DNA from 3 places in the Psychromonas sp. genome. Region 3 is predicted to be linked to each of the others. Evidence: predicted binding sites of a transcription regulator. Region 3 holds the regulator's gene; each other region holds the start of a gene.
The links. The regulator sigma-54, encoded in region 3, starts transcription at its own class of promoters, with help from an activator protein. The targets are predictions, from matches to a motif close to GTTGGCACGNNNNTNGNNT.
Positions count from the first base shown of each region.

Region 1: a site for sigma-54 is predicted at 1,563-1,581, ahead of flgB (flagellar basal body rod protein FlgB). Genes of this name have one in related genera too.
Region 2: a site for sigma-54 is predicted at 1,716-1,734, ahead of fliS (flagellar export chaperone FliS). Genes of this name have one in related genera too.

Region 1 covers NZ_CEZLMY010000077.1:9,145-12,430, forward strand. The annotation lists gene AC4GME_RS11195 (flagellar hook assembly protein FlgD) at 1-686, opposite strand, end outside; gene flgC (flagellar basal body rod protein FlgC) at 697-1,116, opposite strand; gene flgB (flagellar basal body rod protein FlgB) at 1,138-1,539, opposite strand; gene AC4GME_RS11210 (CheR family methyltransferase) at 1,806-2,636, opposite strand; gene AC4GME_RS11215 (chemotaxis protein) at 2,677-3,286, opposite strand, start outside.
Region 2 covers NZ_CEZLMY010000004.1:20,360-23,645, reverse strand. The annotation lists gene AC4GME_RS01160 (sigma-54 interaction domain-containing protein) at 101-1,552, opposite strand; gene fliS (flagellar export chaperone FliS) at 1,882-2,277, shown strand; gene AC4GME_RS01150 (hypothetical protein) at 2,374-2,676, shown strand; gene AC4GME_RS01145 (tetratricopeptide repeat protein) at 2,862-3,286, opposite strand, start outside.
Region 3 covers NZ_CEZLMY010000076.1:10,451-13,736, forward strand. The annotation lists gene rapZ (RNase adapter RapZ) at 1-182, opposite strand, end outside; gene AC4GME_RS11115 (PTS sugar transporter subunit IIA) at 202-648, opposite strand; gene AC4GME_RS11120 (RNA polymerase factor sigma-54) at 795-2,240, opposite strand; gene lptB (LPS export ABC transporter ATP-binding protein) at 2,298-3,023, opposite strand; gene lptA (lipopolysaccharide transport periplasmic protein LptA) at 3,029-3,286, opposite strand, start outside.

The sequences.
Region 1 (3,286 bases), on a different contig from region 3:
GCAACTTCAATTGCATCTGAAAGTTTGATACCGCCTAAACCTTGCAGGTTTAGATTTACCCCTGACTGACCACCGCCTAAACTAACACTTTCTACATGTGCATATGACGCCGTCATTAATTCTTCACCTTGGCCATTAACAACACCCGTTGCTTTTAATGTGTATTGTCCGGCCTTAACACGGTTACCATCTTTATCTAAACCATCCCATGAGAACTTCTGATTACCCGCCCCAATATCACCAAGACTCATAGTACGAACAACAGCACCACTGGCATCTTCAACATTAACCATGACACTATAAGCACCGGTCGTGCTGCTGATTGAACCAGATACATCACCGGTTTCCGGCAGATAAGCTTCATTACTTGGAATCAACACCTTTTTACCGACAAGTGATGAGGCTTCTAAGGCTTGACTTGAAGTTAATACCTCTTTCATACCAGCGAACTCATTACCCATAGTGGTAATACCTTCAGCTGTGGTAAACGAGGCCATTTGCGCAATCATTTCTGAGTTATCAACAGGTTTAAACGGGTCTTGATAAGCAAGTTGTTGCGATAATAAGGAAAAGAAATCATCTTGCCCTAAGTTTTGCTGGCCATCGATCTCTTTATTGGCTGCAATCTGCTCTTCTGTTAACGGAACATTTAAATTTAATGAGCTGTAATTATTTATTGATGTCATATATTACCCCTTAACCTTTGCCCATTTGCAATGTGCGACTTAACATCTGTTTGGCAGCGTCTGCAATCTGCACATTGGTCTGGTAAGAACGCGAAGCGCTGATCATATTTGCCATCTCTTCCATCACATTAACGTTTGAATGATATATAAAACCATCTTGATCTGACTTGGGATGATTTGGTGCATACTCTTTATTTAAAGGCGCATCACTTTCAATAATACCTTGCACTTTCACCCCCACATTACTGCTTAAACCTCCTTTTGCACGGTTTAATTCTGCAGCAAAAACAGGATGACGAGCACGGTAGGTTTGCTCAGCGCTGCTACTAACACTATTTGCATTTGCCAAGTTACTAGCAGTTGTATTTAGACGAACAGACTGGGCACTCATCCCCGTTGCCGATACATCCAATACTCTTAATAAACTCATAATGATTCTCCTAGCGACTGATTATTGACCTTTAATGGCTTTGCGCAAATTTGAAATTTTACTGTTTAGAAAGTCTAAACTTGCTTGATATTCCATACTGTTTTTCATAAACAAATTACGTTCAACTTCCAAATCTACGGTATTGCCATCACCAGTATCAGCTTGATTACCAGCGCGGAACAATTCACCAGACTGTGCCATAGAAAATGATTGAGCAAATTTATGGCTCTCATGTGTGCGATTTAAGAAAACACCGGAACGAGACTTGGCACTTTGCAATGCATCTTTAAAGTCAATATCCCGTGCTTTATAATTTGGTGTATCAGCATTAGAGATATTACCCGCTAAAACTTCAGTACGACGGGCACGAATGCCTAAGGTGTGCTGATGAATTCCTAATGCTTTTTCAAAGTTAATCGCCATAAATTTCTCCTCTGCAATAAACAATGCAACCCTTATGCCAAAAAATCATTAAGGGTAATAAATTTAATAATTATTAATAAATAGAGGAAAAATCGCACAAAAAAAGGACGAGCAAGAGAGAACTACAGATATTAAGGATGGCTGGCTTGGATATATTGGCAGTTAAAAGAGATGATTTTCAATTACAAAAGTTGTTGAGCTGGGTATGTGGCAAAAGTTGCCTCTTTTATTAACAACAAAGAGGCAAAGTCATAAAGGGTTGAGATTTAGCTTTTAAGCTTATAAATAATCCCGGGGTTACAGCGTATCATCTCAAACCTATCTGTTAATCCTGTTATTGATTCCGATGCCCCCAAAATCAAGTAACCACCAGGGTTTAACGCACTTGCAAACTGGTTTAAAATTTTAGATTTCACATCACTTGAAAAATAGATCAGTACATTCCGACAAAAGATAATATCGAACTTACCGAGAATCGAATAACTATCTAACAGATTGAAATTTCTAAAGCTGGTCATTTTTTTGACTTCAGCTTTAATTTGCATTTTACCTGAACCGTCATTTACACGATCAAAGAACTGTCTTTTGCGTTCATCAGACAAACCTCTTGATAATGCAAGCGTATCGTATCTCCCCGTTTTGCACTGCTCTAACATGGTATTAGAAATATCTGTACCTATGATTTGAACATTCATCCCCAAGATAGCTTTTTGTTTTTGATACTCCATTGCCGTCATCGCAATTGAGTAACCTTCCTGACCTGAAGAGCTAGCTGCTGACCACATTTTAATACTCTTTTTTTTCTCTAAAATCTCAGGAAAGATTTTTTGAGACAATAATTCAAAAGGATATTTATCACGAAACCATAAGGTCTCATTTGTGGTCATAGCGTCAATAACGGCTGTTCTCAATTCTCTATTTTTATAACTCATTGATTGATGAATTAAGTCAGATAGTTTTTGAATCGAAAACTTAGTCATTAAAGGAATCAATCGACTTTTTACAAGATATTGTTTATTTCCTCCAAGTACGATGCCGCACTGAACTTCTAAGAAATCAGAAAATTGCTTATAAATATCGTCGGAAAGAGCTCTCACAAATAGTTTCTCACTTATTTAATTATTATAATTATTATAATTATTTTGGGTCATCTAAATGAATAACCTTTTGTACCGCCGCAGCTAATTCATCAGGATTAAATTTAGCAATAAAATCATCCGCTCCTACTTTTTCGACCATAGCTTGATTGAACACGCCACTTAATGAAGTATGTAAAATAATATGTAGAGCGGCTAAATCTGGATTTGATTTAACTTCAGAAGTCAGAGTATATCCATCCATTTCCGGCATTTCCACATCAGAAATCATTAATGCGTAACGCTCTGTAACAGGTTGAGTTTTAGAGACTTCTTTTAATAAATCAAGCGCTTCTTTACCATCTTTAACCATCTCACACTCAATACCCAAGGCGGTTATTGCTCTTTGGATCTGTTTGCGGGCAACCGATGAATCATCTGCAACTAAAATTTTCTTATTGGCAACTCTCTCTTTTATACCTTCTTCAATCACATCAGCAGCCACCTCTGTATTAACTGGCGCAATTTCATCTAATACTTTTTCAACATCAAGAATTTCAACTAATGAACCATCAATATTGGTTACCGCGGTTAGGTAGTTAGAGCGCCCGACCCCGTTTGGTGGTGGCAAAACATCTTCCCAGTTGATATTAATAATGCGCTCTACAGAG
Region 2 (3,286 bases), on a different contig from region 3:
TTAAAACCATTCAGCCATAAATATGACACTGTTTTTTGAGAAAAAAAAAGCCCGAGACAAACACTGTCACGGGCTATTTAATCACTGGCCAAAAGAGCATTTAGCCATCTTTATTAAGACCGTATTTCTTCATTTTTTCAACCAGAGTAGTGCGTCGCATTGATAACAGTTCCGCCGCATGAGAAACAACTCCATCTTGACTTTCTAATGCTTGGCGAATCATCTCAATCTCAAACTCTGTGAGTTTACTCTTAAGGTTCATTCCCTCTGCAGGAAGGTGCCCTAAAAAGCCTAGCGACTCATCAAACGATTCAGATTCATCAGAAACCACTGGAGCATCACCAAACATACCACACAGTGCATCTCGCTCAGCTAACGCTTCTTCCTCTGGGCTATATTGAATCTGCTCAACAAAATCACCTTGTGCGTCAATATGACGGTATTTGATAGGTAAATCACCAAGATCGATAATCTTATTGGCATGTAAAATAAGTAACCTTTCTAATAAGTTAGATAATTCTCGTACATTACCCGGCCAATCATGTTTCATTAATGAATCAAGTGCGCGCTGTGTGAAACGTAATGTCGCTTTATGATCCCCCTCTAAGCGCGATAAAAGCTCTTGTAATAACAGCGGGATATCTTCCTGACGATCACGAAGCGCAGGTTTTTCAATTGGGAATACATTTAAACGGTAATAAAGATCTTCGCGAAATTTACCTTCCGTAATCAATGCTTCGAGATCTCTATGGGTGGCAGCAACAACGCGCACATCGGCCTGTAAAGATTTTGTTCCACCTACACGTTCAAAAGTACGCTCTTGTAAAACACGCAACAGCTTTACCTGCATCGGCATCGGCATATCACCAATTTCATCTAAAAACAGCGTGCCACCAGCTGCTAATTCAAAACGTCCTTTACGTGCAGAAAAAGCCCCTGTAAAAGCACCTTTTTCATGACCAAACAACTCACTTTCAAGTAATTCAGCAGGAATTGCACCACAGTTAATAGGTACAAATGGCCCTTTTTTACGGTTTGATATTTCGTGAATAGCACGCGCAACCACTTCTTTACCGGTTCCCGATTCTCCAAGAATAAGTACATTAGCTTTACTATCTGAAACTTGCTCAACTAAATAGCGAATCTCTTGAATACGTAAACCACGACCAACTAAAGATGACATTAGATATTTATTGGCTTTTTGCAGTTTTTTATCTGGATTATGAAATGACTGGCAGTAATGTAATAACTGCGTTAATTCAGCATAAACAATGGGCAAACTTAACACGCCAAGATGGTTTCTTTCTGTACTGGTGACTTGTCCTGATAATGTTAAAAAAGGCGTATTAGAAAAGTCCTTAAAAAGATCTTCAGAGGAAGCTATTGCCCCACCCAAAATAATACATAACGGGTTGTGCTCATTAACTTTATTTAATAAATCCACACTCGCGACAGCTTCACATGTTTCACCAATAAAATGTAAAACGGTTGCTAATGTATCGTATTGTTCTTGGCTAGTATCAACCAGGTAAATTGGAGATCGAGATTCCATATAAATTCACTTATAAAATTAAACTCGGCCAAGTTTATAATATTTTTCACAAATGAAAAACGATAAAAGTCAAAAACATGACGATGACCATATTCTGACAGCGAAGAGGACACCGAGTTGTTCAAATAATGAACAATCATTAAGCGATGACTGATCTATAATTGTTGGTATATATATTGCTTTGTTGGTATATCACTAATGAAATTTACTTTAAAATTAATAAAGCGTCAAAAGACACATAGTTATTCTAAAAAAGATGCATTTATTAATACCAGATGTAAACTGATAAAGTTAACCTAAAAGTTAGTCAGTAAGGAAATAATCATATTATGCGCGGTTCTATCAAAAAATATCAAAATACAAGCATGGCACACGTTGAACAAGCGGATCCACACACCCTGATCTCACTTGTTATGCAACATATAATGGGTAATTTAGCAGCAGCAAAAGGGGCTATTGAGCGCAAAGAGATCGAAAACAAAAACAAAATGCTTAGCAAAGTAATTGGTTTGATTGGCGAGCTACAAAACAGCTTAGATATGGAACAAGGTGGCGAAATATCTGCAAACCTTTATAACCTCTACGCTTATATGATAAGCCAGGTAACCCAGGCCAATATCAAAAATGATATCGAGCCATTAACAGAAGTTATCAGCCTAATTGCAGAAATAAAATCAGGCTGGGATGCAATTCCGCATGATGTGCGTCAGCAGTACAAAAAATAGTACAAACGAGAGAAACGCTTCCTCTATAGCTGAAACGAACCTGACCAGGTTAGTATAATCTTCTCCAATATATTCACCGATAAGATGGTAAAAATAATGCAGAGTAAAATAGAACAACAACTTGACGAACTGTTTAAGCTTGAACAACAGCTGACTACTTTTCTTGATCAACAAGAGTATGATCTATTTCAGCAGCAGCAAGATATTTTTTCAAATCAAATTAAAACTTTATTAGATAGCAACTCAGCTGAAACATTAAGCACAGTTATAGAGCAACTTAAAACGCTTGAAACAAATATTGCAACACTGCAGAACAAATCTGAACAGCATTTTAAGCAATTAAAAGAAATGTCTTTATTGCAAAAACGTAATAAAAATAAATTAAAGGCTTATAAATAAGTCATAATAAACAAATAATTAGCCATTTTTTAAAGCGAGATAAGTTATGTTTAATAATCAATATTGATTAGTCTATTCCCTTGTTCCTCAGTATAGAAACGCGCTAGTATTGCGCGTTGCAATATATTCAAGGTTATATACATTTATTAACAAACTACTTTATGAGAGCATTATAAATTCCCGCATCAAAGTAACTTAATTTCATCACAAAATTGTTGTACCACCCCACCCCAGTTTTTATGCTGACCTTGAAAAAAATCACGACTATTTTTAATAAAATGGGAGTCTTTGAAGTTCTCTGGCTCTTTCGACTGACAGCTACCCGGTGAGAACATCCATGATTTAACGCCTAATCTTGATGCGAACATTAAGGCTGCATTACTCGCTGAAATTACCAGATCTAAATTTGCAATCAGTGCCCCATAATGTTCAAAATCACCCGCTGCCGAGCAGTCTTCGAAATGACTTATTGATATACCGTGTTTAGCTTTGAGGCTTTCAACCTCTTTCTGCCAATCACCAAATTGTAAATTAACCCACTCAATACCTTCGACTTTTAATAAAGGTAACAACTCTTCAAGATACATAGAAAACTTATTACCATCATTGA
Region 3 (3,286 bases):
GGTAAGTTACGAATATCTAAGCTGATTGCTATTTTATTGTTTTTTGCATCAACAGTATCAATTAATTGCTCAAGAAGTTGAAATGGTACGCCGTCAATGCAGTTATAACCTAAATCTTCAAGTACATGCAGTGCTATTGTTTTTCCTGAACCAGAGCGTCCACTAATGATGACTAATTTCATTTCTACTCCACTTTATGGTTTATTCCGCCTGCAGTAACTCAAAAAGAGCCTGGTCATTATCAGCATTTCTTAATTGACGTAAAAAAGGCTTATCTAACAGTTTTTTGCTGATTTCAGAAAGTGCAACAAGATATTGCTGGCAACGGTCTTCGGGAACAAAAATAGCGAACAGAAGATCGACTTTGTTACCATCATATGCATCGTAATCAATTGCAGTTTCACATTGCAGAAAGACGGCAGTTGCCGGCAACGAGCTGTCAATTTTTACGTGAGGGATTGCAATACCTGATCCTACACCTGTAGAGCCTATTTTTTCTCGGGCAATTAAATTATTAAATAATATCTGAGGATCGATATTTAATTTTTCAGCTGCAATACGGCTAATTTTTTCTAATGCACTTTTTTTGCTTGTGCAGCTCGTTTTGCTAAAAACGGAATCTTTGCTTAATAAGGTCGATATTTTCATATTTTATTCTATTTAAGTCACTGTAAAAGAATCGCGCGAGTGTAGCAGTTTACTCGTGAATGGCTATCAAGAAATAACTATTTCTTAATATCCATCAAAGATTATTCCAATTCCATGCATTAAACATCACTTACTTGCCCTATTAATCAAAGTAGCTGTTTACGTTGATTAGATGGCGGAATACCCAGTGACTCACGATATTTGGCAATTGTACGACGTGCCACTTTGATCCCTTGATCTTCAAGTAACAGGGTTATCTTATTGTCACTTAAGGGTTTAGTTGTGATTTCTGCACTGACTAATTTTTTAATTAACGCGCGAATAGCCGTTGATGAGCATTCACCGCCACTTTCTGTTGCAACATGGCTGGAAAAGAAAAATTTAAGCTCATAAATGCCTCTTGGTGTATGCATAAACTTTTGTGTGGTGACCCGGGAAATAGTTGATTCATGCATCTCTACTTCAAATGCGACATCATTTAAGACCATCGGTTTCATCGCTTCATCGCCATATTCAAAAAAGGCTTGTTGCTGCTGTACGATACAATTGGATACCTTTAATAAGGTTTCATTACGGCTTTCTAAGCTTTTAATAAACCACTTTGCTTCTTGCAGATGGCCCTTGATAAATTGTGAATCGGTTTTACTAATCTTACCTTTGCATAAATCAGCGTATTTCTGGTTTACCGAAAGGTTGGGATCACAATCTTGGTTTAATGATACACGCCATTGCCCTGCAATTTTTTTTACATAAACATCCGGTACGATATATTGCGCTTGACTGTCTTCAATTTGATTACCCGGGCGAGGCTCTAAACTTTGAATCAGGCGCATAACCTCTGCTAACTGAGCTTCTTTTAATTTAGTTTTTCTTGCCAGCGTGCGGTAATCACGATTAGCAAGCAGATCCATGTGCAATTCAAGTACCATTAATGCTTCATTTAACCATGGTGTCTGTTGAGGTAGATGCTGAAGCTGGATCTGCAGGCATTCTTGTGTTGAGCGAGCCGCTACACCAATCGGATCAAAATGTTGAATACGCTTTAAAACGACGAGAATTTCATCTAATTCAAGATCCTCGACTTCAGGAGATAAACTTTCTAAAATTGACTCGCAACTTGCTGTTAAATATCCAGATTCATCAATAGAGTCGATGATTGATGTTGCGATCAGTAGGTCGGTCTCAGAAAAAGGGGTGAGTTGCATCTGCCAGATTAAGTGGTCTTGTAGAGTATTTGAAGACTCGCCTTGGTATACAGTGTCTTCTCCCTCATAACTTGATGTGCCAGAGGAAATTGAGGTGGTTGGTGGTGCTGTATATGACTCTTCCCAGCTGTTTTCCACGGGTAAATCATCTGCAAATTCTTGCTTAGTTAATGCCTCAGAGGTATCTATCTGACTACTGTCTTGCTCTTTATTAACCTCTTCAATACCACTGTTGTCATCTTGTTCAAGCAGTGGGTTTTCATCGAGAGCATTTTGGATCTCTTGTTGTAAGTCAAGTGTGGAAAGTTGTAATAATTTAATTGCTTGTTGTAATTGAGGAGTCATAGCAAGTTGCTGACCCATCTTCAACTGTAAACCTTGTTTCATCAAAACACTTTTTTCCTCATACGAAGCAATTCTATGAACTAAGTGACTAACTATAACCTATAACTTAAATTCTTCACCCAGATAAACTTGTTTTACATGATCGTTTGCTAATATTTCGTCTTGCGTCCCAATTGCAATAATTTCACCATGGCTGACGATATATGAATGCTGGCACACATCCAATGTTTCGCGTACGTTGTGATCAGTAATTAATACACCTAAACCACGATCACGCAGCTGCTGAATAATATTTTTAATATCGATAACGGAAATAGGATCAACCCCGGCAAAAGGTTCATCTAAGAGAATGAATTTAGGTTCGGTTGCCAGTGCGCGTGCAATTTCAACACGACGTCGTTCTCCACCTGATAAGCTCATGCCTTTGTTATCACGGATATGGGTAATATGAAACTCTTCGAGCAGGGTCTCTAGTTTTTCATCACGTTGAGCTTGAGTTAGCTCCTTACGTATTTGTAAAATACCCATGATATTTTCGGTGACTGTTAAACGGCGAAAGATAGAGGCTTCTTGTGGTAGATAGCCTATCCCTTTTTGCGCGCGAATATGCATCGGGTGATGAGAAATATCTTCATTATCAATAATGATTGTGCCTTCATCTTGTTTGACTAAACCAACTACCATATAAAAAGAGGTTGTTTTACCTGCGCCATTTGGGCCAAGTAAACCGACAATTTCGCCCGTTTTTACGGTTAAACTTACACCATTTACCACGGTACGACCTTTGTAGCTTTTTACTAAACCTTTTGCTATTAATTCAGCCATTTTATTTATTCTTCTTTTTCTGAGTTTTTATTTTCAGTTGTATCTGTTTTTGGTTTTTCAAATTGCGCGGGTAAAAATACGGTATTAACACGTCCATCTTTGCCCTTTTCTGTATTGACAATTAGCTCTTCAGTCTCAAGAAAGTAAATTATTTTTGAACCATTAATCTGGCTATCAAGTTGTTTTACTTGTGCATTACCCGTGAGCGTTATTTTTCCTTTGGCAACATCATAATGAATACTATTTGCTTCTGCATCAAAGGG